3 regions of the Hymenobacter sp. BRD128 genome follow, and region 2 is predicted to be linked to each of the others. Evidence: riboswitches for the same ligand, from Rfam matches in the RefSeq annotation. Region 2 holds a riboswitch; each other region holds the start of a gene.
What was found. Region 2 has a riboswitch for S-adenosylmethionine ahead of GKZ68_RS18845 (O-acetylhomoserine aminocarboxypropyltransferase/cysteine synthase family protein). Riboswitches for the same ligand answer to the same signal wherever they lie in the genome.

Region 1 (10,010 bases), 1.8 Mb from region 2:
GCCCCAAACCGTGCCGCCCAGCACCTGGCTACGGGCGGTTTTGGGGTTCATGATGCGGCCGGCGGCCACGGCGTTTACCACGCGCGTGACGTGCACGGTGCCCAGGTCCTCGTCCACTTTCACTTCCACGAAGGCCGCGTTGTGCGAGTGCATCGAGTACTTCAGCATGTTAATCGGGTTCGGGCCGGCCTTACCGTCGGCTTCGATTTTGGCTTCGCCGCTCGCTGCCAGAATGTCGGCGATGGCAACCGTGCGGCTGATGTCCTCATTGGCGCGGATGTGGCCGTCGGCAAACTGCACGTCCTCAAAGTTCACGCCGGCTAGGGGCGAGTCGTCCAGTTGTTGGGCCAGTTTGAGCAGCTTTTTGCCGAGCTCCTGGCAGGCATTCTGCACGGCGGCACCCACCGAGTTGGCCGTCCAGGAGCCACCCTGGATAGGAGCGGCGGGCATCTCGGTATCGCCGAGCTCGAAGGTGACCTGCGCCATCGGCAGCCCGAGGGTTTGGGCAGCCATCTGGGTCATAATCACGTAAGTACCCGCGCCCTGGTCATTGGTGGCGCTGCGCACGGTGAGGTGGCCGTTGGCCGAAATTACCGCCTTGGCTTCGGCTTTCTGCATGGAGGCATCCCAGCAGCCCGCGGCTACGCCCCAGCCTACCAGCAGGTTGCCGTCGCGCATCGAGCGGGGCGCGGGGTTGCGCTGCTCCCAGCCGAAGCGGGCGGCGCCTTCGTGGTAGCAGTCGTCGAGGCGCTTGCTGCTGAAGGGCTTGTTCTCGGTAGGGTCGGAATACGTGTAGTTAAGCAGGCGGAAATCGAGCGGGTCTTTGCCCGCCTTGTACGACAGCTCGTCAATGGCACTTTCGATGGCGAAGTTGCCGGTGGCGGCGCCGGGCGCGCGCATGTCGGCCGGCGTGTTCACGTCAATTTTGGCTAGCTTATAATCGAACTGGCTGTTGGGCACGGTGTATGAAATGCCCGACCAATTCACCACCGTTTCGGTTTCGTTCTCGAACTGCGAAGTTTCCCCCAGCGCGTTGTGTTCCATCGCCTGCAGGTAGCCCTGGTCGTCGCTAGCCAGACGAATATTCTGCACCGTGTGGGGGCGGTGGCCCAAACTAAACATCTGCGAGCGCGTCATCACCACCCGTATCGAATGCTCCAGCTCTAAGGCGGCCATCACGGCCAGAAACACCTGATATTGCGGCCGCAAGCCCGCGCCGAAGCCGCCGCCCGTGAACTTCGAGATAATACGTGCCTCCTCCTTGCTCAGGCCGAAAATCTTGGCGATGTACTGCTGCACGTTGGGCGCGCCCTGGGTCTTATCGTAGATTTTCATCTTCTTACCGTCGCCCAGCCAGTCCACGGTCGTCCCGAACAGTTCCATTGGGTTGTGGTGCTGCGCGTGGTGTACATACTCGCCAGCCATCTTGTGCGGGGCATCGGCGTAGGCCTGCTCCATGTCGCCCTTGGGCTTGGGTGGAGGCAGGAAGCCGGTTTTGCCCTTCGGCGCTTCAAATGCTTTGGGGGCAGCGGCCGCCAGGTCGGTGTTAAATTCTTCCACGTCGTACTCGATGCGCAGCACCGAGGCGGCGTAGCGGGCCAGCTCAAACGTCTCGGCCACTACCAGCGCCACCGGCTGCTGGCTGAACATGATTTCGGGCTCGTGCAGTGGGCGGAAGGGCGAGCCGCCGGGAGCCACGTCGTCCTTGTAATTGCGGTCGAACCAGGCTAGCGAGGGCACATTCTCGTGCGAGAAAACCCGCTGCACGCCCGGAATAGCCAGCACCTCGGCGGCGTGGATTTTGATAATCTTGCCCTTGGCTACTGGGCTGCTCACGATGTAGCCGTACCACAGCGGGCCGGTCACGCCAAACTCGGCGGCGTACTTGGCCGCGCCGCTCACTTTGGCCGGGCCATCGGTGCGATTAATAGGTTTGCCAATCACGTCGCTGTCGAGGCGCACGGTAGGCGGGGCGGCAATAGTCTGGCTCATACTAGCTTACGGATTAGAATTCAAAAACACGTTCGGGTTCACGACCTGGCTCATCTCGGTAGCCTGTTTGAGCGCCCGCACGATGGCACGCTTGCCTAGCTCAAGCTTAAACGAGTTGTGCAGCGAGCCTTCGCCGTAGCCCTTGGCATCGGCAAACACCTTGGCGGCCACTTGGCGGAACAAGTCGGGCGAGGTCGTTTGGCCTTCCAGCAGCTGCTCGGCCTCTTGGTCGCGCCAGGGCTTGTGGGCCACGCCGCCCAGGGCAAAGCGGGCTTTTTCGATGACGTTGCCGTTCATCTTCAAGCCTACCGCTACGCTCACCAGCGCAAAGGCGTAGCTGCTACGGTCGCGCAGCTTGAGGTAAGTGAAGTGGTCGGCGTAGCCTTCCTCGGGTAGGTCGATGGCCGTTACCAACTCGCCGGGTTGCAAGGTGTTGTCCTTTTCGGGCTTATCGCCCGGCAGGCGGTGGTAGTCGTCGAACTTGATGGTGCGCTCGCCATCGGGGCCTTGCACGCGCACCGTGGCTTCGAGGGCGGCTAGGGCCACGCACATATCCGAAGGATTGGTGGCGATGCAGCTTTCGCTGGTGCCCAGCACGCCGCACACGCGGTTGGGGCCGGTGAGGGCCGAGCAGCCCGTGCCGGGCTCGCGCTTGTTGCAGGGCGCGGCGAGGTCGTAGAAGTAGTAGCAGCGGGTGCGCTGGTTGAGGTTGCCGCCGTTGGTGGCGGCGTTGCGCAGCTGCGGCGTAGCCCCGGCCAGGATGGACTGGCTCAGCAGTGGGTAGCGTTTTTCTACCTCGGGGTGCCAGGCAGTGTCGGCGTTGGTGGCTAGGGCGCCCAGGCGCAGGCCGCCGTCGGGCAGGCTCGTGATGTCGGTGAGCGGCAGCAAACCCAGGCTGGTGAGGTGGGTCGGCCGCTCAAGGTTGTACTTCATCAAGTCCACGAGGTTGGTGCCGCCGCCCAGGTAGGCCGCGCCATCGTGGCTGGTCAGGTCGCGCACGGCCTCGTCGGCGGCCGTGGCCTGGATAAGAGTGAAACTATTCATAGCGAATTACTTAGCTAGCGGAGCTGGATTTGGTGGGCTGGGCCGGAATGGTTACCAGCGTGCCGTTATCGACCACTACCTGGCCGTCGTGCAGTACTTCCATCACGGCCGACAGGATGTTGGTGTAGGCGCCGCACCGGCAGAGGTTGCCACTCATGTGCTCGCGCACCTCGTCTTCGGTCTTGCAGCGGCCCTCGTTGATGAGGCCCTGCGCCGAGCAAATCTGCCCCGGCGTGCAGTAGCCGCACTGGAAAGCGTCGTGGTTGACAAACGCTTGCTGGAGCGGCGAGAGGTTGTCTTCCGTACCCAGGCCCTCAATGGTCTGAATTTTCTTGCCCTGGTACACCGTGGCCAGGGCCAGGCACGAGTTAATGCGCTTGCCATCAACGAGGACGGTGCAAGCGCCGCACTGGCCGTGGTCGCAGCCTTTTTTGGTGCCGGCCAGGTCCAGGTACTCGCGCAGGGCGTCGAGCAGGCTGGTCCAGGGCGCAAGCTGGATGGTGTGGTCTTCGCCGTTGACGTTGAGCGTTACGGCCTGGGCGGGCACCACGCGCGGCGCCGCTTTATCAAGGGGCTCTTGAATGAAGTGTGCACTCATAGGGCAGGAGAGTGGAAAAGGAAATAAAGCCGGCCAGCGCAGCGGCAGCCAGCGTTTTTGGCTGATTCCAAACCCTACGGCTCCCCGTGAGCTTTCGATGTTTTTACTTATTCTAAATAAACTTTTAGCCCCGGCAGTTAGCACGCTGATGGTCTGAAGCTCAGTTTAGACGCAACCTAGGTTCGCAGACTGGTACCCAGGAAAAAATCTTGGTTAAAATAGCAACAGCAAACAAGCCAAGGCGTTGTATTATAAGATATACAACGCAAGGTTTCGTGGTGGAAGTGAGTTGGTGCCGTATGGCGCTGGCTACCGGCACCGCGCCCCGTAGTTGGGAGAAGCGACATTCCCGGCCTTACCTTTGCGGCACGCTCCGGCACCGGGGCTCTTATCCAGAAAGGCGGAGGGACAGGCCCGGCGATGCCTTAGCAACCAGCAGCAATGCGAAGGTGCTAATTCCTGTTTCGAAACGCGGCCCCGGCCAAGTTTCGGAAGCAGATAAGTTATGAGAGGTGAGGCGGACCCTAGCGGCCGCGTGGCTCTTCTGACTTGTCGGAAGGGCTTTTTTTGGGCTCTTCCGGTAAGGAGTTTTGGATGAGAGTAGGGTAGGCGGCGCGCGTTTCAACCGTTCTATTTCTCTCTTTTTACATGACTCGTACCGACCTCAACATTGGTCTTTTTGGCTTTGGCGTGGTGGGCCAGGGCCTGCACGCCGTGCTGGAGCGCACGCCGGGCCTGCGCGCCCGCATTGGCCGCATCGCCGTTAAAAGCCGGGATAAAGTCCGCTCGCTGCCGGCCGAACTGTTCACCTTCGATAAAAACGACCTGCTGAGCGACCCTGGTCTCACGGTGATAGTGGAGCTGATTGACGATGCCGACGAAGCATACCTGATTGTGAAAGAGGCGCTGCTGCGCGGCAAAGCCGTGGTAACGGCCAACAAGAAGATGCTGGCCGAGCACCTGCCCGAGCTGATTGAGATTCAGCAGACTACCGGTACGCCGCTGCTCTACGAGTCGGCGGCCTGCGCCAGCCTGCCGGTCATCCGCAACCTGGAAGAATATTACGATACCGACCTGCTCGAATCGGTGGAGGGCATCGTGAACGGCTCGACCAATTACATCCTCACGGCCATGCACCGCGACGCCCAGCCCTACGCCGCGGCCCTGGCTAGGGCCCAGGAGCTGGGTTTTGCCGAAAGCAACCCCGCCCTCGATGTGGAAGGCATCGACGCCCGCAACAAGCTGGTGCTGCTGCTGGCCCACGCCTTCGGCGCGGTGGTAGCACCCACCGATTTGCTGGCCGTGGGCATCACAAATATCAGCGGGCTAGCCACGGCCTACGCCCGTGAGCAGGGTCTGATAATCAAGCTGGTAGCCGAGGCGCGGCGGTTGCCGGGCGGCGGATTGGCGGCGGCCGTGCTACCCACGCTGGTGCGCCCCGGCCACGAGCTGGCGCAGGTACACGACGAGTTTAATGGCCTCATCACCCAGAGCGGCTTTGCCGACCGGCAGTTTTTTCTGGGGCGCGGGGCGGGGGCGTTCCCCACGGCCTCGGCGGTGCTCAGCGACCTTTCGGCGCTCACCTACGGCTACCGCTACGGCTACAAGAAAATTCACCAGAACGCTCACCTAGCCCTCACGCCCGACGCGGCCGAACTCGACGTGCTCGTGACGTTTGACGAAGCTGGCGGTGCGCCCGACCGGGCCGATTTCACGGCCGTGCACGAGGAGTTTCGCTCGGCGCAGCGTGGCAATTACCTCACCGGCACTATCAGGCTGGGGCAGCTGGCGCGGGCGAGTTGGCTGCGGGCGCCGGGCGTGTGCGTCATCAGGCTAGCCGAGCCGCTGCGCGCCGCCGTGGCAGTGCCCGCCGCGCTTGAAACTGCTACTGCTTAGCCCCACCACCCCCTACTTTTGGGCATGACTCCTTCCTCTGACGCACCCATCGGTGCTGGCTTGCTGGCCTACGGCATGTCGGGCAAGCTTTTTCACGCGCCGTTTCTGGCCGCGCATTCCGGCTTTGCGCTGCGCGCGGTGGTCGAGCGCACCCAGCAGCGCATGATTGCCGACTACCCCGCAATTATCAGCTACCCCAGCACCGAGGCCCTGCTGGCCGACCCTGCCATCGAGCTAGTGGTGGTGAATACGCCCAACGATACGCACTACGACCTCGCGCGGCAGGCCCTGCTGGCCGGCCGGCACGTGCTGGTCGAGAAGCCCGTGGCGACTACCGTGGCCCAGTGGCAAGAGCTATGCGCTCTGGCCCGGCAGCAGGGCCGCCTGCTGCTAGGCTACCAGAACCGCCGCTGGGACACCGATTTTGGGGCGGTGCGCCGGGTAGTGGAAAGCGGCCGGCTAGGCCAGCTTATCGAGGTGCATTTTCGCTTCGACCGCTACCGGCCGGTGCTGCATACCAAAGTATTTAAGGAAGATGGCCGCCCCGGCTCGGGCGTGCTCTACGACCTGGGGCCGCACCTGCTCGACCAGGCTATAGCGCTGTTTGGCAAGCCGTTGTCGTTCGAAAAAACAACCGGCTGCTACCGCGCTGGCTCGCGGGTTGATGATTTTTTTGCGTTTCGTCTGCGCTACCCAGAAGGCCTGCACGTGTGGGTAACGTCGAGCCTGCTCGTGGCCGACCCTGGCCCGGCGTTTATCCTGCACGGCACGCGGGGCAGCTACAAGAAAGACCGCACCGACCCCCAGGAACCCCAGCTGCTGGCCGGTATCAAGCCTACCGACCCCGCCTACGGCCGCGAGCAGCCCGGCCAGGAAGGCCGCCTGACCCTGGCCAACCCGGCCGACCCCAGCCAGCTGCTGCCGCCCGTGGCCGAGGAGGCCGCGCCAGCTAGCTATATGAGCTTGTTCGAAGCTGTTTATCAGGCCATTCGCCACGACCAGCCTTACCCTATTCGGGCAGAAGAACTGGCCTGGCAGCTCGACCTATTGAACGCTGAGCCCGCTCACTAACTAGCTGGCTAGCAGGTCGGCGTACTCTTTATGGTGCTGCTGTACATAGTCGGCCATGAAGGGGCAGCTGGTGCGCACCTTCAGGTGCTGCTGGCGGGCGTAAGCCAAGCCAGTTTTGGCCAGCTCGTCGGCCACGCCCTGGCCGCGCTGGTTTTCGGGCACGTAGGTGTGCACAAAATCGATGACCCCGGCGGCGGGCAGCGAGTAGGCCAGCTCGGCTTGCTGGTCGGCCGCGCCGACGGTAAATTCTTGGTTAGCAGCGTTGTGGTGAATAGTCATGCGGGTAAGAAAGGAGGTGCAAAGCCGGAGTGGCTGCCTGGTGTACGTAGGCGCGGCGAAAAATACGGCGCTAATAGCGCGTCGGCAGCAACGCGAACCCGCAAACTACAGTAAACACCCCCGACGCCGGGCTACCGGCGACCCCCGAACTTCTTTCCTCCTTCCCAATGAATCCTGGTTCTGCCTCTGCCGAAGATAACGACCAACTGCCCATCGGCCAGCGCCAACGCGCCGAGGAAGCTCATCTCAACCCCAATGAATCCGCCACCCAGGCCGAAGCCGGCACACCGGTCTACGGTGACTTTGGCAAGCCCGAAGTAGTTGCGGCGGCTGCTTCCGCTGGCCGGGGCCGTGATGGCTCAAATGATAACCCCGACGAATTCAGTGAGATACGTGACCCCGAGGATGCCGCAAAGGCTCCCGTTAATCCCACCGACCAGCGCGGTCACGTAACCCAAAACCAAGACCCCGCCGCCGTGCGCTCCGCCCAGCACGCCGATACCGACGCGCAGCGCGCCGCTTGGTCAGACGACGACCCGCGCTACGCCGGTGGCAAGCAGAAAGCTACCTGGCAGGAAAATAACGACAAGGAACATTCTAAAGATTAGCGCATTATGGCTTCCATTCCGCAAACTGCCCCCGGCAACGACCTCAACGGTAAATCGTCGGCCGACGACAACAAGACCACCGCGCGCACCGAAACCGAAAAGGAGTCGGACAGCTTTCTCGACCGCGAAACGGCCGGCCAAGTATTCGACGACAATAGCGGCCAGCAAATGGCTGATATGATGGATGACTCGATGCGCTCGGATATGCAGGCGCCGATGGCCGCATCCTCCGAAAACGTGCCCGACGAGCTGGCGCGCCCCAGCGAGGCTAGCTATACCTTGCCCGAAACCCAGCACCAGGGCAAAACCCTGACGGCCGAAGGCGATGATAAATAAACTGGCTCGCCAGTTGAGAAAAGCCCGTAGCCTTCCCGGCTGCGGGCTTTTTTGTGCAGTTTGAGGCTAGCCCTTATCAAGTAGGTCATGCTTCCGCTCCGCCGTTTCCCAATGAGACATAGGTTATCCTCGTGGTGAATGGCTCCGTGGTTTTTGCTGTTGCTGAGTTTTTGCAACAGCCCAATGCCGAAGTTTGAAATACGTAGCTCATCAGGTATTCAGTGGCCGCTACACGAAGAAAGAGTTCAGGCGGTATTATTCAGCTGACTATACCGCCCCTAAGGCCAATTACAACAGTCGCCCTTTTCGCAGAGATTAATATTCTATACAACAGTGAGTTAGGTAAGACGCGGCGCTGGTAAGCAATAAATTTGACGAGTATTGGAATAAAAAATTTTATTAGGCTCGATAATACGCGGCAATACCTGCATACCTTAGGTATAGGTAGTGGCAACTGCCCCGAAACGGGAGGGCGCAGTAGATTCGGGCAGCGGGCAAGCTAGGCCGGCTTCGTGGCGGTGCTGCATACCTTACGTGTCTGGCGCGACCACAAAAATTATTGGGTTGACGCTCGCCATAATGCAATGACGCTTTATGTGGTAAACTCGCCGCATGAACCTTTGATAAGCTATTAGCTCTACAATCTTTGCCTGCCCTGCCGCCCGCCCTCCGCCGCGCCCTTTTTGACCTGCCGCAAAAGGAAAAAGACCAGCTGCTAGCCCGCCTCGTAGCCCAGGATGCCGTGCTGACCGAACAGCTAGCCTACCGCCTGCTCGAAGGCCCCGATGCCCTCGAAGCCCGCCGCGCCGCCCTGCGCCAGCAGGTAGATGACCCCGTGCGCGGCTATCACCAAACGCCTAACGACCTGCTGGTTATCCTGCGCCAATTGCAGGCGCGGCTAGCCTACCACGCCCGCATTACGGAAGATGCCTTTGGCGAAGTCGAGTTGAGCTTGCGGCTGCTGGCCAATGTGTTTGCCCATCAGCCGGGGCTGGTGGCGCGGCTGCACGGCCCCACGCAGCCGCTGCTGCAGCATCTGGTGCGCCGTGCCCAAGAAGCTGTGAAGCAAGCCGAGAAGCTGCACCCCGACTACCACCTGGGGCTAGCCGCTGACGCCAATGCCGTGCTGGCAGGGCTGTTTGCCTCGGGGGCCGCGCCGCTGGCCCGCGAGGCCGGCCTGCCGGCCAGCGTGGCGCACTGGGGGTAGCTACGCATGGCTAGCGCGTACTCATTCACTATCAGGCGCTTATTGGGGCTGTTGGCTAGCAGTTGAGTGGGTAGCAGTGGTGTAAACCGGCCAGCTACCAAGGCTAGCTTTGGCTGCGGATTTAGCTTGACTCCAGATAAAAATGCTGTGTTTGCGACGGGGTAGCGCCGTCTTGTTTGCCACTGAAAACACCCTAGCTACCCACCTGCCACGGTACGGAGTGAGTATACTTTTGCCCACCCCACTGAGGGCATGGGTTGCAAAGTACACTTGCATTGCCGCCGCAATCCGTACTGGCTGCCGCAAAGGCGCGTGACCCGTAAAAATTCCAAACAGTGCGCGGGGCGGAGAGGTACAAATACGAGTAATTTACTGAATCGCAAAAAAGGAGCGCTTTGCGCGCGCAAGAAGCCGCTTCTTTGCGTAAGTAGGGCGGGCGGTGGTCGTATATTTACCCGTAGTCCTATTTGAGGTGTTCTTGAGCATGAGATTATTTTATACGTTACTCGGGTTTGTTTGCTGGCTGCTGGCCCTGCCGGGGCTCGCGGGGCCGCCCACTGTTCCGGGCCGGCTGGTGCTGAAGCTACACGCCGAGGCGGGTTCGGCGGCGGCGGGTCTCGGCGCGTTGCGCCCCGCGCTAGCCGCGCTGCACGCTACCAGTATTACGCAGAAATTCCCTCTTAGCCAGCTACCTAACACCGAGCGGCCCGGTAGTGTAAACCTGCGCCAGGTATACGAGCTAACCGTGCCGGCTAGCCTTGCGCTGGCCAAAGCGCGCGCTCAGTTGCTGGCTACCGGCGTGGTAGAATATGTCGAGCCACTTTACATCCGCGAGCCGCAGTACCAGCCTAACGACCCGTTGGCCGACTCGACGGCCGCCAATAATCAGTACCATTTGCGCCTGACGCAGGCCTACCGCGCCTGGGATTTTACGAAGGGCGATACGAGCATCGTGATTGGCATGACGGATACCGGCATC
Region 2 (10,010 bases):
AGATAGCAGAAACAAGCTTTGATAATGGCCTCACTGACACGCGGATTGGTTTCATAGTCGCGGCCCGCTAGGCGGCGATACTTACTGAGCCAGCTGAAGGAGCGCTCGACGACCCAGCGCCGGGGTAGCACCACGAAGCCCTTGGTGCCGGGCGGGGCCCGCACCACCTCCACGCGTAGACCCAACGCCACGGCGGCGGTGGCCACCAGCGGCCCCTGGTAGCGGGCGTCGGCCCAAAGCAAGTGCAATTGTGGAGCATTGGCCTTGGCTTCGGCCAGCACGGGAGCAGCCCCGACGGGGTCTTGCACGCTGGCCGCCTGCACCAGCACGGCCAGGGGTAAGCTGGGTATCGACCACGATATGGCGCTTACGACCAGCTACTTGCTTGCCCGCGTCGTAGCCGTGACAGCCCCCCTTTTACCGCCCGTGCGCACCGACTGCGAATCGATGGCCCCGGCCGTGGGTTCCGTCTCGCGGGAGAGTCGGCGCACTTGCTGGCGCAGGCCCGTAAGCAGCCGGTCCCAGGTGCCGTCCTCGCGCCAGGCTTCGAACTGCTTGTAGACCGTGCGCCAGGGCGGTAGGTCCTGCGGCAGCAAGTGCCAGGCCCCGCCCGCGCGCAACTGGTAGAAAATAGCGTTGAGCAACTCCCGTTTACTGTGTAGTGGCGGCCGACCAAGGCCGCTGCTGCGCACGTAAGGCTCCGCTAGTTGCCATTCCATATCGGTTAAATCGGTAGCGTAAGCAGCGCGGAACATAGACCAAATTTACATCGCTCTTTTATTTCCCTATTCCCTCTTAGGCCGAGCCTCCGGTGTAGCCAGTGCCCCGCCCGGCCGCTGGTAGCTGTTCCAAAACTCGGGGCGATAGGGTACCTGGGGGGTCGGAGGCGGCGGGCTGCCCTTGGATGCCGCAGGCGCAACCGGCGCTGGTCCAGCCCCCGGCAATGGCTTGAATAACTGCTCGCTAAAGCTTTGATAATAAAAATTTTGTCGACTCTTGAGCACGCGGCCAGCGCTCATCGCCTGCCCCAGGCTGTGCCGGGCGTAGTAGCGGTTGTTTTCTCCCTTGGCGTACTCTACCACGTGCGTCGTGCGGTTGGCGGTTAATACCTGCGCGTAAAGCTGCGCTACCAGACTCGTTTTCTTTTGATTCTGACGTGCCACCCTGTTGTAGTACGCCGTATCGACTTGCCACAGCGCCTCGTAGCGCAGCACCGCATAGTCGTGCTGGCGCACCACCAGCTGCCCCTGGTACACGCCCGCGAGGTAAATCCCGGTGCTGCGATAGTCGGGCCGCCGGGCCGCAAAACTTAATACATACAGCGTTTCCGCGCCTTGCTGGCGCACACTGTCGAGCTTCAGGGCAAACTTCCGCAGATTGCGCGCCACGAATAACGGGGAAATCCGCACCGGGTCGGCCATGCTGCCCGCCGGGCCGGCAATGCCATTCGCCGCGGCGTTATAGTCTTTCGGGACTGCCCCCGCCAGCACGTGCCGTTGTTCTACCTGCCGGGCCGGACCGGGCTCCAGCATCAAAAAGCCTTTGGCGTAGTGCCGGTAGCCGGCCGGCACCCACTCCCGGCTCACCGTTTCAATTTCGTAGCGCAGCGTGTCGAAGTTGCTGAGGCGGCGGTGCGCGTACACCTCACTGGCGTACTCCTGCTGCTCATAGTTGGCCGGAATATTCTTGATAACATTCTTCAGAATGGTCTGCGGGTTGAGCGGGGGCTAGCCACGCGCACTTCCGCCAGCGCGTAGTGGGCCGGGGTCAGCACGACCATCAGCTCCTCGGTGCCGGGCGGCGACTGTACCGTTACGGCATCGTAGCCCAGGCTGCTTACCCGCAGCTTCGTGGGCCCCGGCAGCGCGAGCGCAAAATGCCCACTGGCATCGGCTACGGTCCCCCGCCCCTGCCCAGCCAGTTCTACCGAGGCGTAGGGCACCGGCGCGCGGCGCTGGTCGAGCACAACGCCCCGCACCGAGCGCAGGCCCGATACATCGGCCACCGCCACCACGCGCCGCATCGTAGCCCCGGTGCGGCTAGGTATCGGATTGGCCGAGCCGGGTTGGCTTAAAGCAGTTTGGCCGCTGGTACTATCGGCTGGCGCAGTAGCGGCGTCAGCCAGGAGGTGCGGCGGCTCCACGCTGCGCAAAAACAAAAACCCATCTACCACCTCACTCCAGGGCCCGGCCAGGGGCTGGTAGTCAAAGGCATACGTGGTAAGCTGGCGGCCGGGCGCATCATGCCGCAGGCTCACAAAGGCGAAGGGCGTATCCAAAGCTAGCAGGCTGACCTCCAGCGTACCGGCGGCGGGCGGGGGTACGGGCACGCCCGCGGTGCCGGGCAGGCCGTGGCTGCCGCCCCCCGCCAGGGTACCCAGGATGTATACCTGCCCCGGCGGCAGGGCCGCCTTTACCGCCTGGCCCATCGGCTGGTAGCTGCGCAATTCTTCGCTGTTCAGTACGCCCACTTGGTTGGCAAAATGAGGCAGCGCGCCCCAGCAGACCACTTTTTCGGTGGGGTGCTGGCGCAGGTACCACAGCAGGTTATCCGCCATTTGAGCATCGCGCTGGTTGCTGTCGGCCGCTACCCAGTCGGTGGCAGTCTTGGCGCTAGGGTCGTGGGTGGCATAGTCGCGGGCCAGCGCCCGCAGGCTGCGCAAGCACTGCTGCCAAAAAAGCGCGTCGTTGCGCCGGGCCGCCGTGGGCGCGGCGGCCGCCTTGCGCAGCAGCGGCTCGGCTTTGGCTAGCTCGGCCTCCACGTCGGCCAGGTGCAGGTTAGGCGAAAAGGCATAGTGCTCAGCCATGTAGCTCACCGCCTCATCCAGCAGATCATAGTTAATGGCCTTGTTGCCCTGCTCCTCATCCAGAAAATCGTCCAGGTCATCTACCAGGTCGTCGCTATAATCGCCCCCCAGCTGCGGGTCAAAGCCCATCACGCGCAAGCCATCCGGCCCCACCAGCGGCACCACCGCCTGAAACTCCTGCGTGCGCATCTAGACGGGGAAAATGCTGCCATTCAGGTTTTTACCAACCGACTTGCCAATGCTAATCTGCCGCTGCGCCTTGTGCAGGTCAAAAAAACTACTTTCCATGGCTAGGGTCGTAAAGCCTAGCCGCTGCTGCAAATAGGCCAGCAGCCGGGCTTTGGCCGCCAGCACGTTGCCCTCTCCGTGCGTGGGCTCGCCTAAAAAAACCACGCGGGCACTCCCGATTTCCGCTCGCAAAAACTCCAGCTCGGCGAAGGTGGTATCAGTTGGGCTCACGCTAGCCATTCGCCGCGCGGGCACTGCAAGCTGCTCACTACGGCTGCTTTGGGCCCAAGCCTCAGGGGCTCCAACGGCCATGCACCCCCATAGTAAAAGCCAGCCTAGCCAGCTCATCTTCCCGCCAAAATTCAAGGTAAACGACATATTCCCCAAATTTCGGCCTAAAGCCTTAGTTTGAAACACCCCACGAGGTATGTAACATAAAAAAAGCCCCGCTCCGGCACTGGAGCGAGGCTTTTAGCTGGGCATAAGCCCTGTTCAAGTCCTGATTATTTAGCCTTCAGCACGTACATGGCGCCGCTGGTGCCCGACAGCGATAGCTTGTCGCTGGTCAGCTTCTCTACTTTAAAGGTATTGGCTGTCGAGCCACCTTGGGGCGTAAGCGTCAAGGTCTTGGCAGCTTGGTCAAACGTGTAGGTTCCGGTCTGGCTTTGGCCGCCTTCGCTAGCGGTAAAATTGGTGGCGGTAAAAGTAAACTCTGCTTCTTTGGCAGCATCATCTAGCTTCATTTTGCTGCCCGAAGCATCTGTCTGCTTATCAGTTACCCATGTTTTACTACCTGAGCCATACAAGGTAGCTGCATCTTCTACCTTGCCTTTGTCGCCGCCACCGCAAGACGAAACAACGAACAAAACGGCAAGCGCACTCAGTAGCGAGGTAAAGTAAGCTCGGAAAGAAACTGTTGATAGGTTCATAAGGAGAAAGGAAAGAATGTGAAAGAAAAGCTACCTAGCTTCCGGCCTGCTTACGCGCGTATTTTTTTTTAGTTATCCGTAGTAACCCTGCGCAACTGCCGCCGTAAAAGGCTCAAAAGCACCCCGCTTTACGGACGCGCTTTTCTTTCACACTTTAACCGCATTTGTCACATGGGCCTGCTCGATTTTTTGAATAATGAGGGTGATAAAAAGCCCGCTGCACCGGCGCAGCCGGCCGCTGGTGGCACCGATTTTTTCGGCAACAGCAATGCTGCCAACACCGCTAATTCTGCTGCCGCCGGCACCAGCTATACGGTAGTAAGCGGTGATTCGCTCTCCAAAATTGCTAAAAACCACTACGGCGACGCCGCTAAATGGCACCAGATATACGAGGCCAATAAGGCCATCATCGGCTCTAACCCCGACCACATAGAAGTGGGCCAGGAGTTAACCCTACCTAGTATCTAGGTACTTTTTGCAGAAAAAAGGTGAGAAAAGCCACTCCACTATTGGGGTGGCCTTTTTGTTTGTAAGCACCACTCTTCCACCGGGAGCGCAAAAAATATTTTTGACTTTTGCGTGAGCGACCTTGCGCATATCGTGCGCTACACTATCTTTGCCCCTACCAATCCGGTACTCCCCGCAGCAGGCAGGGCAGTTTTAGTAAGTTTTATACAGAAGCGGCGAGAGATTAGGCTCTTTGACCCGCTGGCAACCTTCACCCACTGAAAGGTGCCAATTCCTACCCCGGTAGCTGCCACGCGCCGCCCGGGGGTCTATAACTCGAGTACCCATGGCACACCTACCCTTCTTCGCTGTTTCCGTCCCTTGCGTCGCTTTTGCGCGCAGCTTTGGGCCATTCTCGTCGGTATCGGCTAGCCCGGCGCCTTTGCGCCAGCGAATGCGAATGTGCTGTTGTTGCCAAGGCTAAGGCCCGGCGCTTTTTGCTTTTTTTCTCTTTTGCGGGTAGTGCTCGCAGCCGCTGGCCTAGCCACAGCTGCGGCCAACTGATGCGGCTAGCCCGCGCTCATAATCTTGAAATTCAAGTGCTTGTGCGGTAGCAGTGCAAAAGAGATAAGGCCCGAAACCAACAGCACGGAGCTTCGACCGGGGTTTTCGCTACCCTTTCGCTTTTCAGCGACGGCCGGCCGCGGCGGCGCGGCCGGGCTAGGATTACCCAGCCACTTTTTCCTCGCTCATTACTACTAATTTTTTAACCTCTTAGCCTCATGGCCACTCAAAACCTGCACTTTGAAACCCTGCAACTCCACGCCGGCCAGCAGCCCGACCCCACCACTGGCTCGCGCGCAGTGCCCATTCACCAGACCACCAGCTATGTATTCAAGAACGCGGAGCACGGCGCTAATCTATTCGCGCTGAAGGAGTTTGGTAATATTTATACCCGCCTGATGAACCCCACCACCGACGTATTCGAGCAGCGCATTGCCGCGCTCGAAGGTGGCGTGGCGGCCCTGGCCGTGGGCTCGGGCCAGGCGGCGCAGTTCATTGCCCTGAACAACATCCTGCAGCCCGGCGATAATATTGTGTCGAGCTCCTACCTCTACGGCGGCACCTACAACCAGTTTAAGGTGGCTTTCAAGCGCTTAGGCATAGAAGCGCGCTTTGCCGACGGCGACGATGCCGACAGCATTGAGGCGCTGATTGACGGCAAGACCCGCGCTATTTACCTCGAAACCATTGGCAACCCGAGCTTTAGCGTGCCCGATTTTGAGCGCGTGGCGGCCGTGGCCAAAAAGCACGACTTGCCGCTGGTAGTCGACAACACCTTTGGCGCGGGTGGCTTCCTGTTTCAACCCCTCAAGCACGGCGCCGATATTGTGGTGGAATCGGCCACGAAGTGGATTGGCGGCCACGGCACCAGCGTAGGCGGCGTGATTGTGGATGGTGGCACCTACGACTTCGGCAACGGCAAATACCCGCAGTTTACCGAGCCTAGCGAAGGCTACCACGGCCTGGTTTTCAACGATGTATTTGGGAAGAATGGGCCGTTTGGCAACATTGCCTTCATCATCCGCGCTCGGGTAGAAGGCCTGCGTGATTTCGGTCCGGCCATTAGTCCCTTCAACTCCTTCCTGCTGCTGCAAGGCCTCGAAACCCTGAGCCTGCGCGTGGAGCGCACCGTCGAGAATGCCCTCAAAATAGCCCAGTGGCTAGAGCAGCATCCGCAGGTGGCACACGTGAATTACCCTGGGCTAGCCAGCAGCCCGCACCACGCCACGGCCGCCAAGTACCTGAAGCGCGGCTTCGGCGGCGTGCTATCGTTTGCCCTGCACGGCAGCAAAGACACGGCCACGGCCCTAATTGATAACCTCAAGCTAATCAGCCACCTGGCTAACGTGGGCGATGCCAAGACGCTCATCATTCAGCCTTCGGCCACTACGCACCAGCAGCTGAGCGAGCAGGAGCAGCTCGCCTCGGGCGTGACGCCCACGCTGCTGCGCCTATCGGTGGGCATCGAGCATTTTGAGGACATCAAAGCCGACCTGAAGCAGGCACTGGCGGCCGCCGCTGCCACCGCGCCGAAGGGCACGGATGAGGCGACCGATACGATTCCGGAGCCCGAGCCGGAGCACGCCCAGCCGCTGGAAGTATAAGAAAAATAACTCCTTATAGAATGGTGCCCCGGCAAAAGCTGGGGCACCATTTTGTATTACAGAAGCCGCTAATCGGCCACTACTGGCTTCCGCCGCTAGCCGCTTTTTTATCCGCCTTGTTTAATAGCCTGTTATGTCTGCTTTATTGTTCTCCTTACCCGACCCATTTCTCCTGGAAAGCGGCGAGGTGCTGACCGGCGCGCGGGTTGCCTACCGCACCTGGGGGCAGCTCAACGCCACCCGCGATAACGTGGTGTGGGTGTGCCACGCCCTCACGGCCAATGCCGACGTGCTCGACTGGTGGCCGGGGCTGTTTGGAGAAGGCTGTTTTTTTGACCCGGCCGACTGGTTTATCGTGTGCGCCAATGTATTGGGGTCGTGCTACGGCAGTACCTGCCCGCTCGACCCCGACCCCGCCACCGAGCTCGGGCGCTTTCAGGCATTTCCGCTGCTCACCATCCGCGACCTGGTGGCCGCCCACGAGGCGCTGCGCCAAGAGTTGGGGCTAGGGTACATTCACACGCTCATCGGCGGCTCGCTGGGCGGGCAGCAGGCGCTGGAATGGGCGGCCAGCCACCCCGAAGCTATTGGCCATCTAGCAGTTATTGCTACCAGCGCCCGGCACTCGGCCTGGGGCATTGCCTTTAATGAGGCGCAGCGGCTAGCCATCGAGGCCGATGCCACCTACCACGAAAACCGGCCCGGCGGCGGCGATGCCGGCCTAGCGGCGGCCCGCGCCGTGGCGCTGCTCAGCTACCGCAGTTACGAGGCCTACGGCAGTACCCAGACCGAGCCGACCAACGACGTCTTACGCGACTTTCGGGCCAGCTCTTACCAGCGCTACCAGGGCAATAAGCTCGTGGCCCGCTTCGACGCCTACAGCTACGTGGTGCTCACGCGGGCCATGGATTCGCATAACCTGGGCCGGGGCCGGGGCGGCGTGGCGGCGGCGCTGGCCACCATTCGGGCGCGCACGCTGGTGCTGGGCATTACCTCCGATGTGCTCTTCCCACTCAGCGAGCAGCAGGCCATTGCCGAGGGCATTCCGGGGGCAGTGTACGGAGAGTTGGATTCGAGCTTCGGTCACGACGGATTTTTGCTCGAAACGGGTAAAATCACGCAGGCCTTGGAGGCATTTTATGCAGCAGCGCTGGCCGAATAGCTAGCGGCGACGAGCGCTAACTATCAAAAAAAGAGCCCTGACAATGTGCCAGGGCTCTTTTTTATTGTTCAATTTAATCTTTTCTATATCAGACGCACATCCACTTCGGTGGAAATGAGTTGTGTACCATCTTCCAGTGTAACGAGGAAGAAGAAACGAAGTTGATTAGGGGTCTGCGGGGTTGGGTTTGGAGTGAGCGTTTGGCTCAACCGCTTTGTCTGACCGGTAAAGACGTAGGCCGTGCCTTTAACAGCGCTTGCCGCTAGCTGGCGGCTGTACGCACGTACGGTAGGCAGGTCTGAGGAAAACGTGATAGTGTTAGAACCGTTACCGGCAATGGGAGCGCCCGGGTAATTAGGAGCACTCGAGTTTTGCAGATACGAAACCCCGCTGTTACCCATAGCAATTTTCGTGATTTCCTTAATTTTACCCTTGTCAGCGGGAATGCTAAGGGCAATCGAGAACGTGCCGGTAGAATTAGTAGGGCCTTGCGTAGTATCCACTTTGGCAGTGACCACCGGAAAGCGCTCAAAATACACTTGGTTGGTAACGGTAATCGGGATGGCGGCTAGGCTATCCTGCAGCGGACCAAGCTTATTACCGTAATCCTTCTTGCAAGCTGCGAAGCTTACCGCCAATAGGAGAAGCGCAAAAAATTTGAGAACTATATTCTTCATAATCCAAGAGCGAATGAGAGTGAACGATACGGAGAGCTAATAGGAAGCCCACCAAACCTTATCCGTGATTAAGGCCTTTGGGACATTGTCAGCATTAGCCTGTATCTCAGATGGCGGATACAGCAAGCGTTGCGGTATGGTCGGGGTAATCGTAACGTTCAGGGCTGGTTTCAGGCTCGGATAGCCCGTGCGACGGTAGTCGTTGTAGGCTTCGTAGCCATTACCCACCCAGGCGGTCCACTTCTGGCGAATAATCTGGTTCACCTTGTGCGCGTCGCTGCCAGATAGCGTTACAATGGCCGGGTTGGCGGCGAAATAGGCATCTATAACGGTTGTTGACAGGCCGGTTTCCTCCATCGACCGGCGAATACCCTCCTGATAGAGCGCATTAGCATCGCCCGCTGTCTTCAGCATTATGGCCGACTCGGCTAGAATGAAGGCCCGCTGGAAATTAGTGAGTAAGCGTATCGGAGCCGACCCTGCCCCTGACTTACCATTCAGCACATATGGTCCGTAAACCGAGCGGAGCGTTTTCGTTGGGTCGGGGTCGCGGGCCGGTGGCGTACTATTGCTACCATTTTCGAAGCCCGTAAACTTGCCGAATGACGTTGTTTCGGTCGGGGTTGGGTTAGCCGGCGTAGTGGTGAAATACTGGGGCAGGCGGGGGTCATTGTAGGCTGCCAGCGAATCCAGAAAGCGCGTGCTAGCCATCTGGTCGTCGGGCCGGTTCGTCACGTTATACGAATAGAACGGACTCGTATTTCCTACTGAAGCGCCAAAAGGCACGGCAAAATCATCGGCATTGGCATTAATGGCCGCGCTGCCATCGGCACCCTTAGCCAGAACTTCGTTGATGACTTTGGTAGCCAGGGCCGGGTCTTTGCGGCTCACCGTATTGGCAAACTTTAGCAGCAGCATATTGCCGACTTTCTTCCATTTGGCAAGATTACCGTTATACACGAGGTCATCGGCACCGGGCATTAATGCGCTCGGCTTGTCAAGGTCAGCCATGCCTTCTCGCACCAGGTCAAACAGGCTTTGAATTCCGGTTGCACCCTCGTAGATATCCTGTTGCTTGTCAAATCCCGGGTGGATATTACCTAGTCCCTGCAACGCCTGCGAGTACGGAATGTCGCCCCAGAGGTCGGTGGCCAACGCAAAATCGTAGGCTTTGATAAGCTTGGCAATACCCGCATAGGCCGGGCTGGTGGCCTGAGTACTCGTAATCAGTGTCTGCGCGCCAATCAGGTCGGTGCCGTACAAATCGCTCCGCCACTCGTTGTCGTAGTTGCCAGTGATAACGTAGCGGTCCTCTGTAAACGGCTGGTTGTTAATACCGGCGTAGTGCTGAATGAACAGGTCCGCATCCCGGCCCAGGGTATTACCTACCACAAAAGCGGTACCAACAGTAATTGTCGGCAACTGCACGTTAGGCGGAACGGCGCTCACGTTGTTTGGGCTAACGTTAACGTCCAGAAACTTATTTGGGGAGCAGCTTACGGCCGCCAGGGCGGCAAGAGCAAGCATCGCATAGCGGAAATTAGCTATATTCTTCATTAGGCTTATGTATGTCGATTAGAGGGAGAACCGCAG
Region 3 (10,010 bases), 2.2 Mb from region 2:
GGAGAAAAGCCGCGTTTTTAAGCGCAGCATTTACGTAGCGAAACCCGTGGCTGCTGGCGAGGAGTTAACCAGTGAAAATCTACGCATCATCCGCCCCGGCGACGGCCTGCTACCCCGCCATTGGGACGTGGTGCTGGGCCGCCGGGCTAGCCGGGCCTTGCAGCCGGGCACGCCCCTTACCTGGGATGCCCTGCTGGGCGAACCGGTAAGCCAGCCGTGAGCGCGCGCATTGCTCGCCTGCGCGATATATTACAACTGCGCTTCAGCGATTTATTCAGCGGGTTACCAGCCGCTGTGCTAGCCAGCATCTCGCCGGCTAGCCCCTGGCGGCGGCTGGCGCGCGTAGCAGGCTACGCCGGCCTGCGGCTGGTGGGCCACCTGTTTCAGCCCATTCGCAATCCCGACCAGCTTGCCGGCGCGGTGTGGCTTTACGTGGTGAGCGCCAATAATTACGAAGCGCTGAAATTTATTCAGGAGGCGCGGCCCGATGCGGTGCTGGTAGCGGGCCAGGGCAAGAACATCGGGCGCTACGGCGCGAGCGTCAACCGGCTTTCGCTGCGACGTAAAATCTTGTATTACTGGCAATACCCGAGCGCGCTGGTGGGCCTGTACCACCAGCTGGGCCAACGGGCGCTACGGTTTTTCGACCTCATTTTCTACGCCATCGGCTACTATGAGGTGTACCGGCTAGCCCTGCGTCATCACCAGCCGCGGGCCGTCATCTTCGCCAACGACCACAACGACGATGCCCGCGCCCTGCTGCTGGCCTGCCGCGCCGAGGGCGTGCCCACGGCCTACGTGCAGCACGCCAGCGTGAGCACCAATTTCCCCCCGCTAGGCTTCGACTTGAGCTTACTCGAAGGCCAGGACGCGCTCGATAAATACCGCCAGTGCGGCCCCGTGCGCGGGCGCGTCGAGCTGGTGGGCATGCCCAAGGCCGATGCCTTTCTGGCCCAACGCAACACCGCCTCGCGGGTGCGGCGCGTGGCCGTGGCCTGCAATCTGCTCGACGAGTTGCCCGCCGTAGCGGATACGCTAGCCTATTTGCTGCGCGAATTGCCCGACCTCGCCTTTACGCTGCGCCCCCACCCCAGCGACCGCCGCGACTTCACCGCCCTGCGCCAGGCCCTGCCCGCCTTGCAGTGGAGCAATCCGCAGCAGGAAAACGTATTCGAGTTTTTGCAAAATCACGATGCGCTGGTGGCCGCCGACACCAGCACCCACCTCGAAGCTACCCTGCTCAACGTGGCTAGCCTCTACTACCGCTTCACGCCCACGCCTACCCTGGCCGATTATTACGGCTACGCGGCCCACGGCCTCAGCGAGTGGGCGCACTCGCCGGCCAGGCTGGCGGCCGCGCTGCGCCGACTAGCCCAGCACAAGCCGCTCGCCCTCTACCGCCGCGCCGCTTACTACAATGCCACGCTGGGCACCCCCGATGAGGGCCACAGCCGCGCGCTGGCCGTGCGCCGGCTGGCCGAGTGGCTGGCCGACCCGGCCGGCGGGGCGTAATTTCGCGGCTGCCATGCCCGCTCCTACCCTAGCCCCTGCCGCCCCCGTTGCCGTTTCGGCTGAGGTGCGCCTGGCGTATGTGCTGCGTCACTTCCGGCTAGCCTACCCCGGCGCGCCAGCCATAGCTATCGGCTATGCGGAAAGCCAGCCGCAGGTAGAAATAGCTGAGAAGAGCGGTAGTTTCTTCGCTGAAAATAACCCTTACCCAGCCGCGCCCAACTGGCGCGAGTGGCTTGGCCGGCAGGTGCCGTTTTTCTTTGATAATGCGCTCGAAAAACCGCTGCTGATTTTTGATGAAAAACGGGTAATTATTTCGGCTGATATTATTTCCGCAGCATTTTATTTATTGAGCGGCTGGCAGGAATATTTTTCTATTGAACGTGACCGACACGGGCGTTTTCCCTACGCGGCGAGCGTGCAGCAAAAATGTAATTTTGTGACGCTACCGGTCGTTAATTATTATTTCGATGTACTGAAAACAGCCGTGGAGCACGTGGCCAGAATACCACTAAAACTACGCTGCTGGGGTAACCAGCAAGCCGAATTTGTGGCATTTATCTCGCATGATATTGATAATTTGCGTAGCGCCTGGAAAGCGCCGGCCAGAGCGGCATTGCAGCAGCGAAAATTTGGTCTGTTCGGAAAATTATTGTGGCGGCATCTGAATAATACAGACGCCTGGGACAATCTGGAAGCCGTAGCGGCACAAGTGGCGCAATACAGAGCAAAATCTACATTTTTTATATTGCCTACTACTAAGAAAGCAGCTAATGACACACCTAACGCCGACTATAAACTAACATTTGATTTGTGGCAGCGGCTACAGCAACTTAAGCAGCAGGGCTACGAACTAGCGCAGCACGGTAGCCTGGGAACAGCCATTGATACAAACCTTCTGGATACAGAATGGCTGGAGAAACTACAAGCCGAAGCTCAAGGGCTGCGCTTTCATTATTTAAGTTGGGAGCCGCGTCAAACGCCAAGTATAATTGACTGGGTAGGTATCCGGTACGATACTACACTGTGTTTTGCCGAACATTACGGTTTTCGTCACAGTTACTGCTTACCATTTTATCCATTTAATTTTAATAATGGTCTGGCAGCAGAGTTCCTTGAAATCCCGCTCAATATAATGGACACTACGCTGCATCATCCTAATTACTTGCAGCTAGCCCCAGCCGAAATTCTACCCGCGCTCGAACCGGTTTTCGCCGAAATAAAACGCTTTGGTGGTGTAGCTTCCGTGCTGTGGCACAACGAGAATTTTGACCCAGCCAACACGCAAAATGGCCCGCGAGAATTTCACGAAATAATGCGCCATTTGCAGCAGCAAGGCGCGGCCTTTCGCACCGGTCGCGAAATATGGGAGGAATTTACGGCCGAGTCCAATTTATAATTAACTATTCATAATTCATTTGGGTATCGTTCAGCGGCAGGGGCTGCGCAACACGTTTATTTCCTACGTCGGGCTGGGCATTGGCTTTGTCAATACCACGCTGGTGCTGCCGCGGCTACTGGCGCCAGCGCAGCTCGGCCTCACGTCGGTGCTGGTGTCGCTGGCTACAATGGGCGCGCTGGTGTCGGCACTCGGTTTTACTAATACTACGCTGCGGTATTTTCCCTATTTCCGCAACCGGGAGAATGGGCATTCGGGTTTTTTGCCGCTGCTGCTGGGGCTACCATTAGCCCTGTTTGGCGTGGTGGCGCTGGTGCTGTGGCTGGGCCGGCCGCTGGTGCTGCGCTGGTATGCGCACGATGCGGCGTTGCTAGGGCCGCACTACGGCGTGATGTTGGGGCTGGCGCTATGCATTCTGCTTTATAATCTGCTCGAAGCCTATACCAAGTCACTGTTTCACACGTCGTTCTCGTCATTTCTCACCGACGTGCTGCAACGCCTGCTCATCGTAGGGGCGGCGGTGCTTTATGGGTCGGGCTATTTATCATTCGATGGCTTTGTGCTGGCCTACATGGGCAGCTACGCGGCCATCGCAGCGCTGCTGCTAGGGTACCTTGCGGTCATTGGTGAGCTGCATTTGCGGCCCACGCGGGCGGTGCTGCGGGTGCGGCCGGTGGGCGAATTGCTGCGCTTCGGCAGCTTTGCGCTGCTGGGCAATATCTCGGGCACGCTGCTGGTCACCATCGACTCGCTGATGCTGGGCTCGCACAGCTTTGCCGATGCGGGTATTTATACCATTGCCCTTAACATCAGCACGGCGCTGGCGGTGCCGTTTCGGGCCTTGCTCAAAACGGCTTACCCGCTCATTGCCGAGTATTGGAAAGAAGGGGCTAGCGAGAAGCTGCTCGACTTTTACCGCCGCACTACCCGCCTCAACACGGCGCTGGGCGCCTACCTGGCGCTGGGCATCGGGCTCAATCTGCCGTTCATTTACTCTCTCATTCACCGGCCCGAGTACGCAGCCGGCACCGTGGCGGTGCTGCTGCTGCTGGCCGGCCGCCTCACCGACGGCATCACGGGTATCAATGGCATTATTGTGGTCACCTCGCCGCGCTACCGCTACGATTTGCTGTTCAACCTAGCCTTGTCGGTACTCATCATCGGGCTCAATGCGCTGCTTATTCCGCGCCTGGGCTTGCTGGGGGCCGCTATTTCCAACGCGGCGGCGCTGGCGGGCATCAACCTGGCGCGCACTTGGTTTGTGTGGCGCAGCTTCGGCTGGCAACCCTTCGACCGGCGCATTTTCTATATCCTGGGGCTAGCGGGCGGGGCAGCGCTGGTAGCCTGGCTGCTGCCCACGCTGCCCAATAGCTGGCTGACGCTGCTGCTGCGCGGCGGCGTGCTCACGGTACTCTACGGGGCCGGGCTGCTGCTGAGCGGCTGGGTGCCGGAGGTGTCGGCGCTGGCCCGGCGGCTGGGTATCGGGCGCTAGCTAGCGCCGCTGCTCCGGTAGCCGGGGCCTAAACAGGCGCAGGCTACCGGGGTAACAGCATTTTTACAAACTTATTACTCAATGCCTTACGCGGCTAGTTGCGCGGGCCGGCCGTGGCGCCCAGCTCGTGCAATTTCGCCTGGAGCTGCCGCACTTCGCGCTCCAACTCCAGGTTGCGGAAGGTCACTTTCACCTCCAGGTCCTAGTACGAGCGCGTGAGCTGCTCCTGTAGCTGGCGCATGGCCGTCACGTCGGTGATGGTGCCAATGAAGCGGTAAACCCGCGTGCCACCTTCGTCAAAAAACGCCCGGCCCGTGGCCCGGGCCCACAGCACGGGCTGGCCCGGCAGCTGCCAGCGGGTGCGGTACTCAATGTCGTAGCTGCCCGAGCCGGTGGGGTCAAAGGCATGCTCGACGGCGGCTATGGTGGCCGCCCGGTCATCGGGATGCACCAGCGCTACAAAGTCGGCGTAGGTAACCGATTGCTCGACCGGCACGCCGAATAGTTCTTTGCAACGGGGCGACCAGGTCAGCGTATCCGCGAGCAGGTCGTAGTCCCAGGTACCAACGCCGGCCGCGTCAACGGCTGTTTGCAGGCGCTCAAAGGCAGTGAAATCGGGAGTTATCACGTACTGTAAAACAGCTGATTAAGGATGAACCAAAAACAATTCCAGGCCCGACTGGAAGTACAGGACCAGCGTGCGGTATGCGCCGTCGGCCGAGCGGCGCAGGCGCGTTATCAGGGCGCTTACGCTTTCAGTGGCTAGCTGCAGCTGCAAGTAGGGGCGGCTCAGCAGGCTGTCGCGCTCTACCGACCACTGCCCGGTGGCCGGAGCCGTGGGCGTATCGAGCCGCAGGTAGCCTTCTTCTAAGTGCAAAAAGGTGGCCTGGGCCAGGGGGTCATCCGGGTCGGCCTGGCTCAGCACCCGGTCTACCACCCGCCAGCTGCCGTGCAAGTACGGGTCGGGTACTTGTTGCAGGTTAACATCGAGCAAAAGCTGATTCATAAAATAATGCCGCTCGTAGCCGCTGCACCAATGAGATTACGGATAAAAAATAAGGGTCCGTTGCACAAATTTACGGCGCCGCCCGCTTTGTTCTTTCCCGGCTGCCCTTGGCCATGACCGGCGCGGGCGGGCCCCGACAAGTGCCGCCCTTAGCGGCGGGCTGCTGCCTGCTGGCGCAATTTGCTGTGCTGCTTGCCGTAGCCGAAGTAAATGGCTAGCCCGATGGCCAGCCACACGGCCAGCCGCAACCAGGTTTCCCAGGGCAGGCTCACCATCATTAGTACGCAGGTGGCGATGCCCAGGATGGGCACCAGCGGCACCCACGGCGTGCGGAAGCTGCGCGGGGCGTCGGGGTTGGTGCGGCGCATGATGAGCACGCCCAGGCACACCATCACGAAGGCCAGCAGCGTGCCGATGCTCGTCATTTCGCCCACCACCGAGATAGGCACGAAGCCCGCGAACAGCGCGATAAATGCCCCCAGCAGTAGGTTGGACTGCACCGGCGTGCGGAACGTGGGGTGCACTTTGGCAAAAACCGGCGGCAGCAAGCCGTCCTTCGCCATCGAGAAAAACACCCGCGACTGCCCGAGCAAATCGACCAGAATAACCGAGGTGTAGCCAATGAGAATGGCCCCGATAATAGCCCCGCTGAGCCAGGCGTAGGGCGTTTTTTCGATGGCGATGGCCACCGGTGCGGCGCTGTCCTTAAACTCTTTGTAGTTGGCCAGCCCGGTCATGACGTAGCCGAAGAGCACAAATAAAATGGTGCACACCACCAGCGAGCCGATGATGCCGATGGGCATGTTGCGCTGCGGATTCTTGGTTTCCTGCGCCATGGTGGCCACGATGTCGAAGCCGATGAATACGAAGAACACCACGCCCGCCCCGCGCAACACGCCGCTCAGGCCAAACTCGCCAAACTTGCCGGTATTTTCGGGAATGTAGGGGTGATAATTGGCCGGGTTGATGTACTTCCAGCCTAGCACGATAAATATCAGCACCACTGACACTTTCAGGGCCACTACCAAGGCATTGAACCACGCCGAGCCCGACGTGCCCCGAATAATAACGGCCGTGATAACCAGCACAATGAGCATGGCCGGCAGGTTGACCAGCCCGTGCACCACCGAGCCATCGGCAAGTTTGGCCGGGGCATCGAAGGGCGAAAGCACGAGCTGCGCGGGCAAGTGCAGGCCGTATTTACTCAGAAACTTGAGCAGGTATTGCGACCAGCTGATGGCCACCGTGGCGGCGCCCACCGAGTATTCGAGCACGAGGTCCCAGCCGATAATCCAGGCAAATAATTCGCCCATCGTGGCGTAAGCGTAGGTGTAGGCCGAGCCGGCCACCGGCACCAGGGCCGCAAACTCGGCGTAGCACAACGCCGAAAAGGCACAGCCTACGGCCGCCACCACGAAGGAGAGCGTCACGGCCGGCCCCGCATTATTGGCCGCCGCAATGCCAGTGAGCGAAAACAAGCCCGCCCCAATGATAACCCCAATACCTAGCGCAATGAGGCTCACGCCGTTGAGGCTGCGCTTGAGGGTACCCGCGCCCGTCTCGGCCGCTTCCTGCCGCAGCAGGTCCAGTGATTTTGTCAGCATAAAATGATGTAGCCCGGCCTCCACAGCCGCACCCAAACGACTTGCCCAGCCCGTGCGCACCCGCGCCCGGCTAGCCTCAGTCAACTCCCTAAAAAATGAAAAACGATGGGACAGTCGCCGGTCGGCGACGCCCGCTACTCCTTACCAACAACAGCCAGCCGCGCAACGGCTAGCCCGCGCTAGCGCGCCGGAAATGGAGGAAGCAGAACTAATAAAAACAGCAGAAAGCACCACGGGCTTTTATAGGACCGCCATAGTTTAGCGGCCGGTCGGTTGGCACCGTTCCGCCAAGGGGCGGGGGTTGCCGGCGCGTCGCAGAGCCTATCTCTCAGCGCCTCTTTATAAAAACAAGCGGGCCCAAAAGACTGCTCGACTAGGGCAAAGATACGGCCGGATGGGCGCGCACATAAGGCTAAATTTGTCGGCTTGGCTTACTGCCACTTTGACAAATAATTAGCTAACACGTATTATTTACTGAATATCAGTTACTTATTACGTATTTTTCAACAACCTTCCCCATCTATGCGGAGCTTATTCCTGACAGCTGTTTTGCTGCTCAGCTTGCATTTTTTAAGCTTTTGCCAAGCCTACCAGCAGTTTACACTGAATGCAGGCGTGCAGGCCAGCGACTCGGCCAGCCGCGCTGCCCTAGCCACTTGGGATGCTTATTTGGGCGCCAAGGCAACAGACAAGGCTAGCTAGTGGGCCGCCGACGAGCGCACGCGCTACGCGGGTGGCGACTTGTTGCTACACGAGGGCTTTGTCCGGCCTAACATCTACGCCTTCACGACTCGCAAGGTCGTGCTAAGTCTATCCCGGCAGGGCGACGACCTTTACTTGTGCCGCACGCAGTTTTATTGGGAAATCGGCGCTGAGCCAGCACGGCAGCTACAGGTACTGGCTATAGTGAGCGTATATCTGCAACGGCAGCACGGCCACTGGTCATTACGCAACTACTTAACCTACAGCACCCAGCGCTGGCCTACGCACCAAGTAGGGCTGCTTACCTATCGGGTACCGCCGGGCTATCGTTTCCAACGGCGAAAAGCGCGGCAGGCAGCCAGCTTTCTGGCCGGTATATTCCGGGATTTTGGCTTTGCACCCGTGCCGGTCACGTATTACGTAGCGCCTGACTGTGATGCCATACAACACCTGAGAGGGTTTGAATACGTGCTAGGGTCAGGACTAGGGGGCAACCCGGTGTGCGGCTTTTACGACGAGGTCAACCACCTGGTGTATGCCGGGGGCCAAGGTGAAGCCTATCTACACGAACTGGCACACGTCATTAATCCATACTTTCCGCAGGCGCATCCGCTACTGCTCACGGGCTTTGCCGGTTTGAAAGGCGGTCATTACGGCCACAACCTACGCTACCACAAAGTTCGAGTCCAAGCATATCTCGCCAGCCACTCGGTAGACCTCACCGACCCGCTGAATTTTACTTTGCTCGACGCCGAAACCAATCCGCAATACGTGATAGGCGGTATTTTCTGCGAATTAGCTTTGCAGCAAGGTGGGCTACCCAAGCTGAAAGCCCTGCTAGGATACGGCACGAGCGACGCTGATTTTTACCGTGCGCTCGAGCACGAACTGCACCTGCGCCGGTCCGACCTACCAGCCGTTATTAAACAGCAATTGCTTGCGCCTTGAACAGGCGTTCAGTCCGGCAGCCCGCCCTGCTCCCAGGCCGCCAGTTCGGCCGCTAAATTGCGCCGGGCTGGCTCATCTAATTCTTCTTGCAAGGCTGGCGTGTGGAAGAGCACCGGCGCTTCGAGCAGCCTGGCCAGTACCTTGCGCCGGCCGGGGCGATAGAGCAGGTCGGGCACGAGGCGGTACTCACGGCGAACCTGGCGGGCGTAGTCCCAGTATGCGGCCTCGGGCGCGCCCAAAATGCTGAGGTCGGCATCCAGAAACAGCAGCAGGTCGGCATCGTCGGGCGGCTGGGGTTGGGTGTGGTCCTGGGTGCGGCGGATGAGGTCGGCCACGCGGGCCTGGCGGGCGGGCTCCAGGCTGGTTTCGGCCAGGAACGCCAGGGCCCACTCAGCACTTTTGGCCTCGTTATCGTGCCGCAGGGCCTCGTACACGGCATCGTGAAACCAGATGGCCAGCTCCATTGCCACCGCATCTTGCCGGGGAAAGGTAGCGCCCATTGTCAGCAGGTTTTCGATGTGCTGCAAGGTGTGGTAGTGGCGCTCGGGCGCTTCGTAGGCAGCGGCTAGCCGGCGCAATTCCGCTTCGCGGCGCGGGGCATCGGGCAGCAAGGGCGTGGTGAGAGTGTGCCAGCGGGTGGCAAGGACGGTAGTCATAGGCTAACTCGCGGGAGAATGGGACTGCCAAAATAACGCCGGCCGCTGGGCAGCCACCGCGGGCTAATGCACGCGCACATCGGCCGGCGCGAGGCCCGGCCGGCTCAGGCGCAACGAATCGAGGCCGTAGTAGGTGGCGGCCGACTGGTTGTAGCGGGCGCTGGCCCGGTCGCTCAGCGGCTCACCCAGAATGAGCACGTACTGCGGCACCAGGCCCACGAGCGGCGGCACGGCCACCTCGCGCTGCCCGGCGGCTCGCGCCGCCCGAATGGTGGCCTCGCGGGCGGCTAGCTGCCGCTGCCAGGCGGGACCATTGCCGAGCCACTCGCGCCAGGCCGCGCGCTCGGGGCCGCCCAGGGCCAGCAGCAACCCGTAGAGCAGCGCTGGGCGCCGTAGCCGCAGCGCCAGCCGGGTGGCCGGTCCTGGCGCATCCGGCAGAGCGGCCCACAGCACCAGCAGCCAGCTCGTGAGCAACCCAAACCACAGAAAATTAAGCACCCGCACGGCCGGGTAGCCCCAGGCCACGAAGCTCAGAAACAGCATTTGCAGGGCCACGCCGCCCACCACAAAGACCACGCCCGCCCCTAGCGGCAGCCGCAGGCCCGCCGGCCGCAGGTGGCGGTAGCAGTAGCCCAGCCGGGCCAGCACCAGGGGCAGCACCACGAGCGCCGTCACCTGCCGGGGCTCGGTCAGG

Region 1: another riboswitch for S-adenosylmethionine. It lies ahead of GKZ68_RS06340 (homoserine dehydrogenase); the one in region 2 lies ahead of GKZ68_RS18845 (O-acetylhomoserine aminocarboxypropyltransferase/cysteine synthase family protein).
Region 3: another riboswitch for S-adenosylmethionine. It lies ahead of GKZ68_RS09110 (amino acid permease); the one in region 2 lies ahead of GKZ68_RS18845 (O-acetylhomoserine aminocarboxypropyltransferase/cysteine synthase family protein).

Annotation. Positions count from the first base shown of each region.
Region 1 covers NZ_CP053908.1:1,406,775-1,416,784, forward strand. Annotated here, with positions in the region: gene GKZ68_RS06325 (xanthine dehydrogenase family protein molybdopterin-binding subunit) at 1-1,992, opposite strand, end outside; gene GKZ68_RS06330 (xanthine dehydrogenase family protein subunit M) at 1,999-3,036, opposite strand; gene GKZ68_RS06335 ((2Fe-2S)-binding protein) at 3,047-3,634, opposite strand; SAM riboswitch class I at 4,020-4,139, shown strand; gene GKZ68_RS06340 (homoserine dehydrogenase) at 4,283-5,530, shown strand; gene GKZ68_RS06345 (Gfo/Idh/MocA family oxidoreductase) at 5,555-6,601, shown strand; gene GKZ68_RS06350 (GNAT family N-acetyltransferase) at 6,602-6,880, opposite strand; gene GKZ68_RS06355 (hypothetical protein) at 7,048-7,488, shown strand; gene GKZ68_RS06360 (hypothetical protein) at 7,495-7,824, shown strand; gene GKZ68_RS06365 (hypothetical protein) at 8,471-9,031, shown strand; gene GKZ68_RS06370 (S8 family peptidase) at 9,516-10,010, shown strand, end outside.
Region 2 covers NZ_CP053908.1:4,255,285-4,265,294, reverse strand. Annotated here, with positions in the region: partial or broken gene GKZ68_RS18875 (IS5 family transposase) at 1-755, opposite strand, end outside; gene GKZ68_RS18870 (hypothetical protein) at 786-1,643, opposite strand; gene GKZ68_RS18865 (erythromycin esterase family protein) at 1,700-2,995, opposite strand; gene GKZ68_RS18860 (hypothetical protein) at 2,996-3,289, opposite strand; gene GKZ68_RS18855 (lipocalin family protein) at 3,538-3,963, opposite strand; gene GKZ68_RS18850 (LysM peptidoglycan-binding domain-containing protein) at 4,135-4,431, shown strand; SAM riboswitch class I at 4,631-4,748, shown strand; gene GKZ68_RS18845 (O-acetylhomoserine aminocarboxypropyltransferase/cysteine synthase family protein) at 5,193-6,578, shown strand; gene metX (homoserine O-acetyltransferase) at 6,712-7,740, shown strand; gene GKZ68_RS18835 (hypothetical protein) at 7,824-8,417, opposite strand; gene GKZ68_RS18830 (SusD/RagB family nutrient-binding outer membrane lipoprotein) at 8,454-9,944, opposite strand; gene GKZ68_RS18825 (SusC/RagA family TonB-linked outer membrane protein) at 9,993-10,010, opposite strand, start outside.
Region 3 covers NZ_CP053908.1:2,063,568-2,073,577, forward strand. Annotated here, with positions in the region: gene pseI (pseudaminic acid synthase) at 1-220, shown strand, start outside; gene GKZ68_RS09085 (hypothetical protein) at 217-1,512, shown strand; gene GKZ68_RS09090 (hypothetical protein) at 1,526-2,908, shown strand; gene GKZ68_RS09095 (lipopolysaccharide biosynthesis protein) at 2,928-4,400, shown strand; gene GKZ68_RS09100 (PAS domain-containing protein) at 4,603-5,028, opposite strand; gene GKZ68_RS09105 (hypothetical protein) at 5,047-5,406, opposite strand; gene GKZ68_RS09110 (amino acid permease) at 5,556-7,010, opposite strand; SAM riboswitch class I at 7,248-7,358, opposite strand; gene GKZ68_RS09115 (hypothetical protein) at 7,812-8,660, shown strand; gene GKZ68_RS09120 (hypothetical protein) at 8,669-9,316, opposite strand; gene GKZ68_RS09125 (hypothetical protein) at 9,380-10,010, opposite strand, start outside.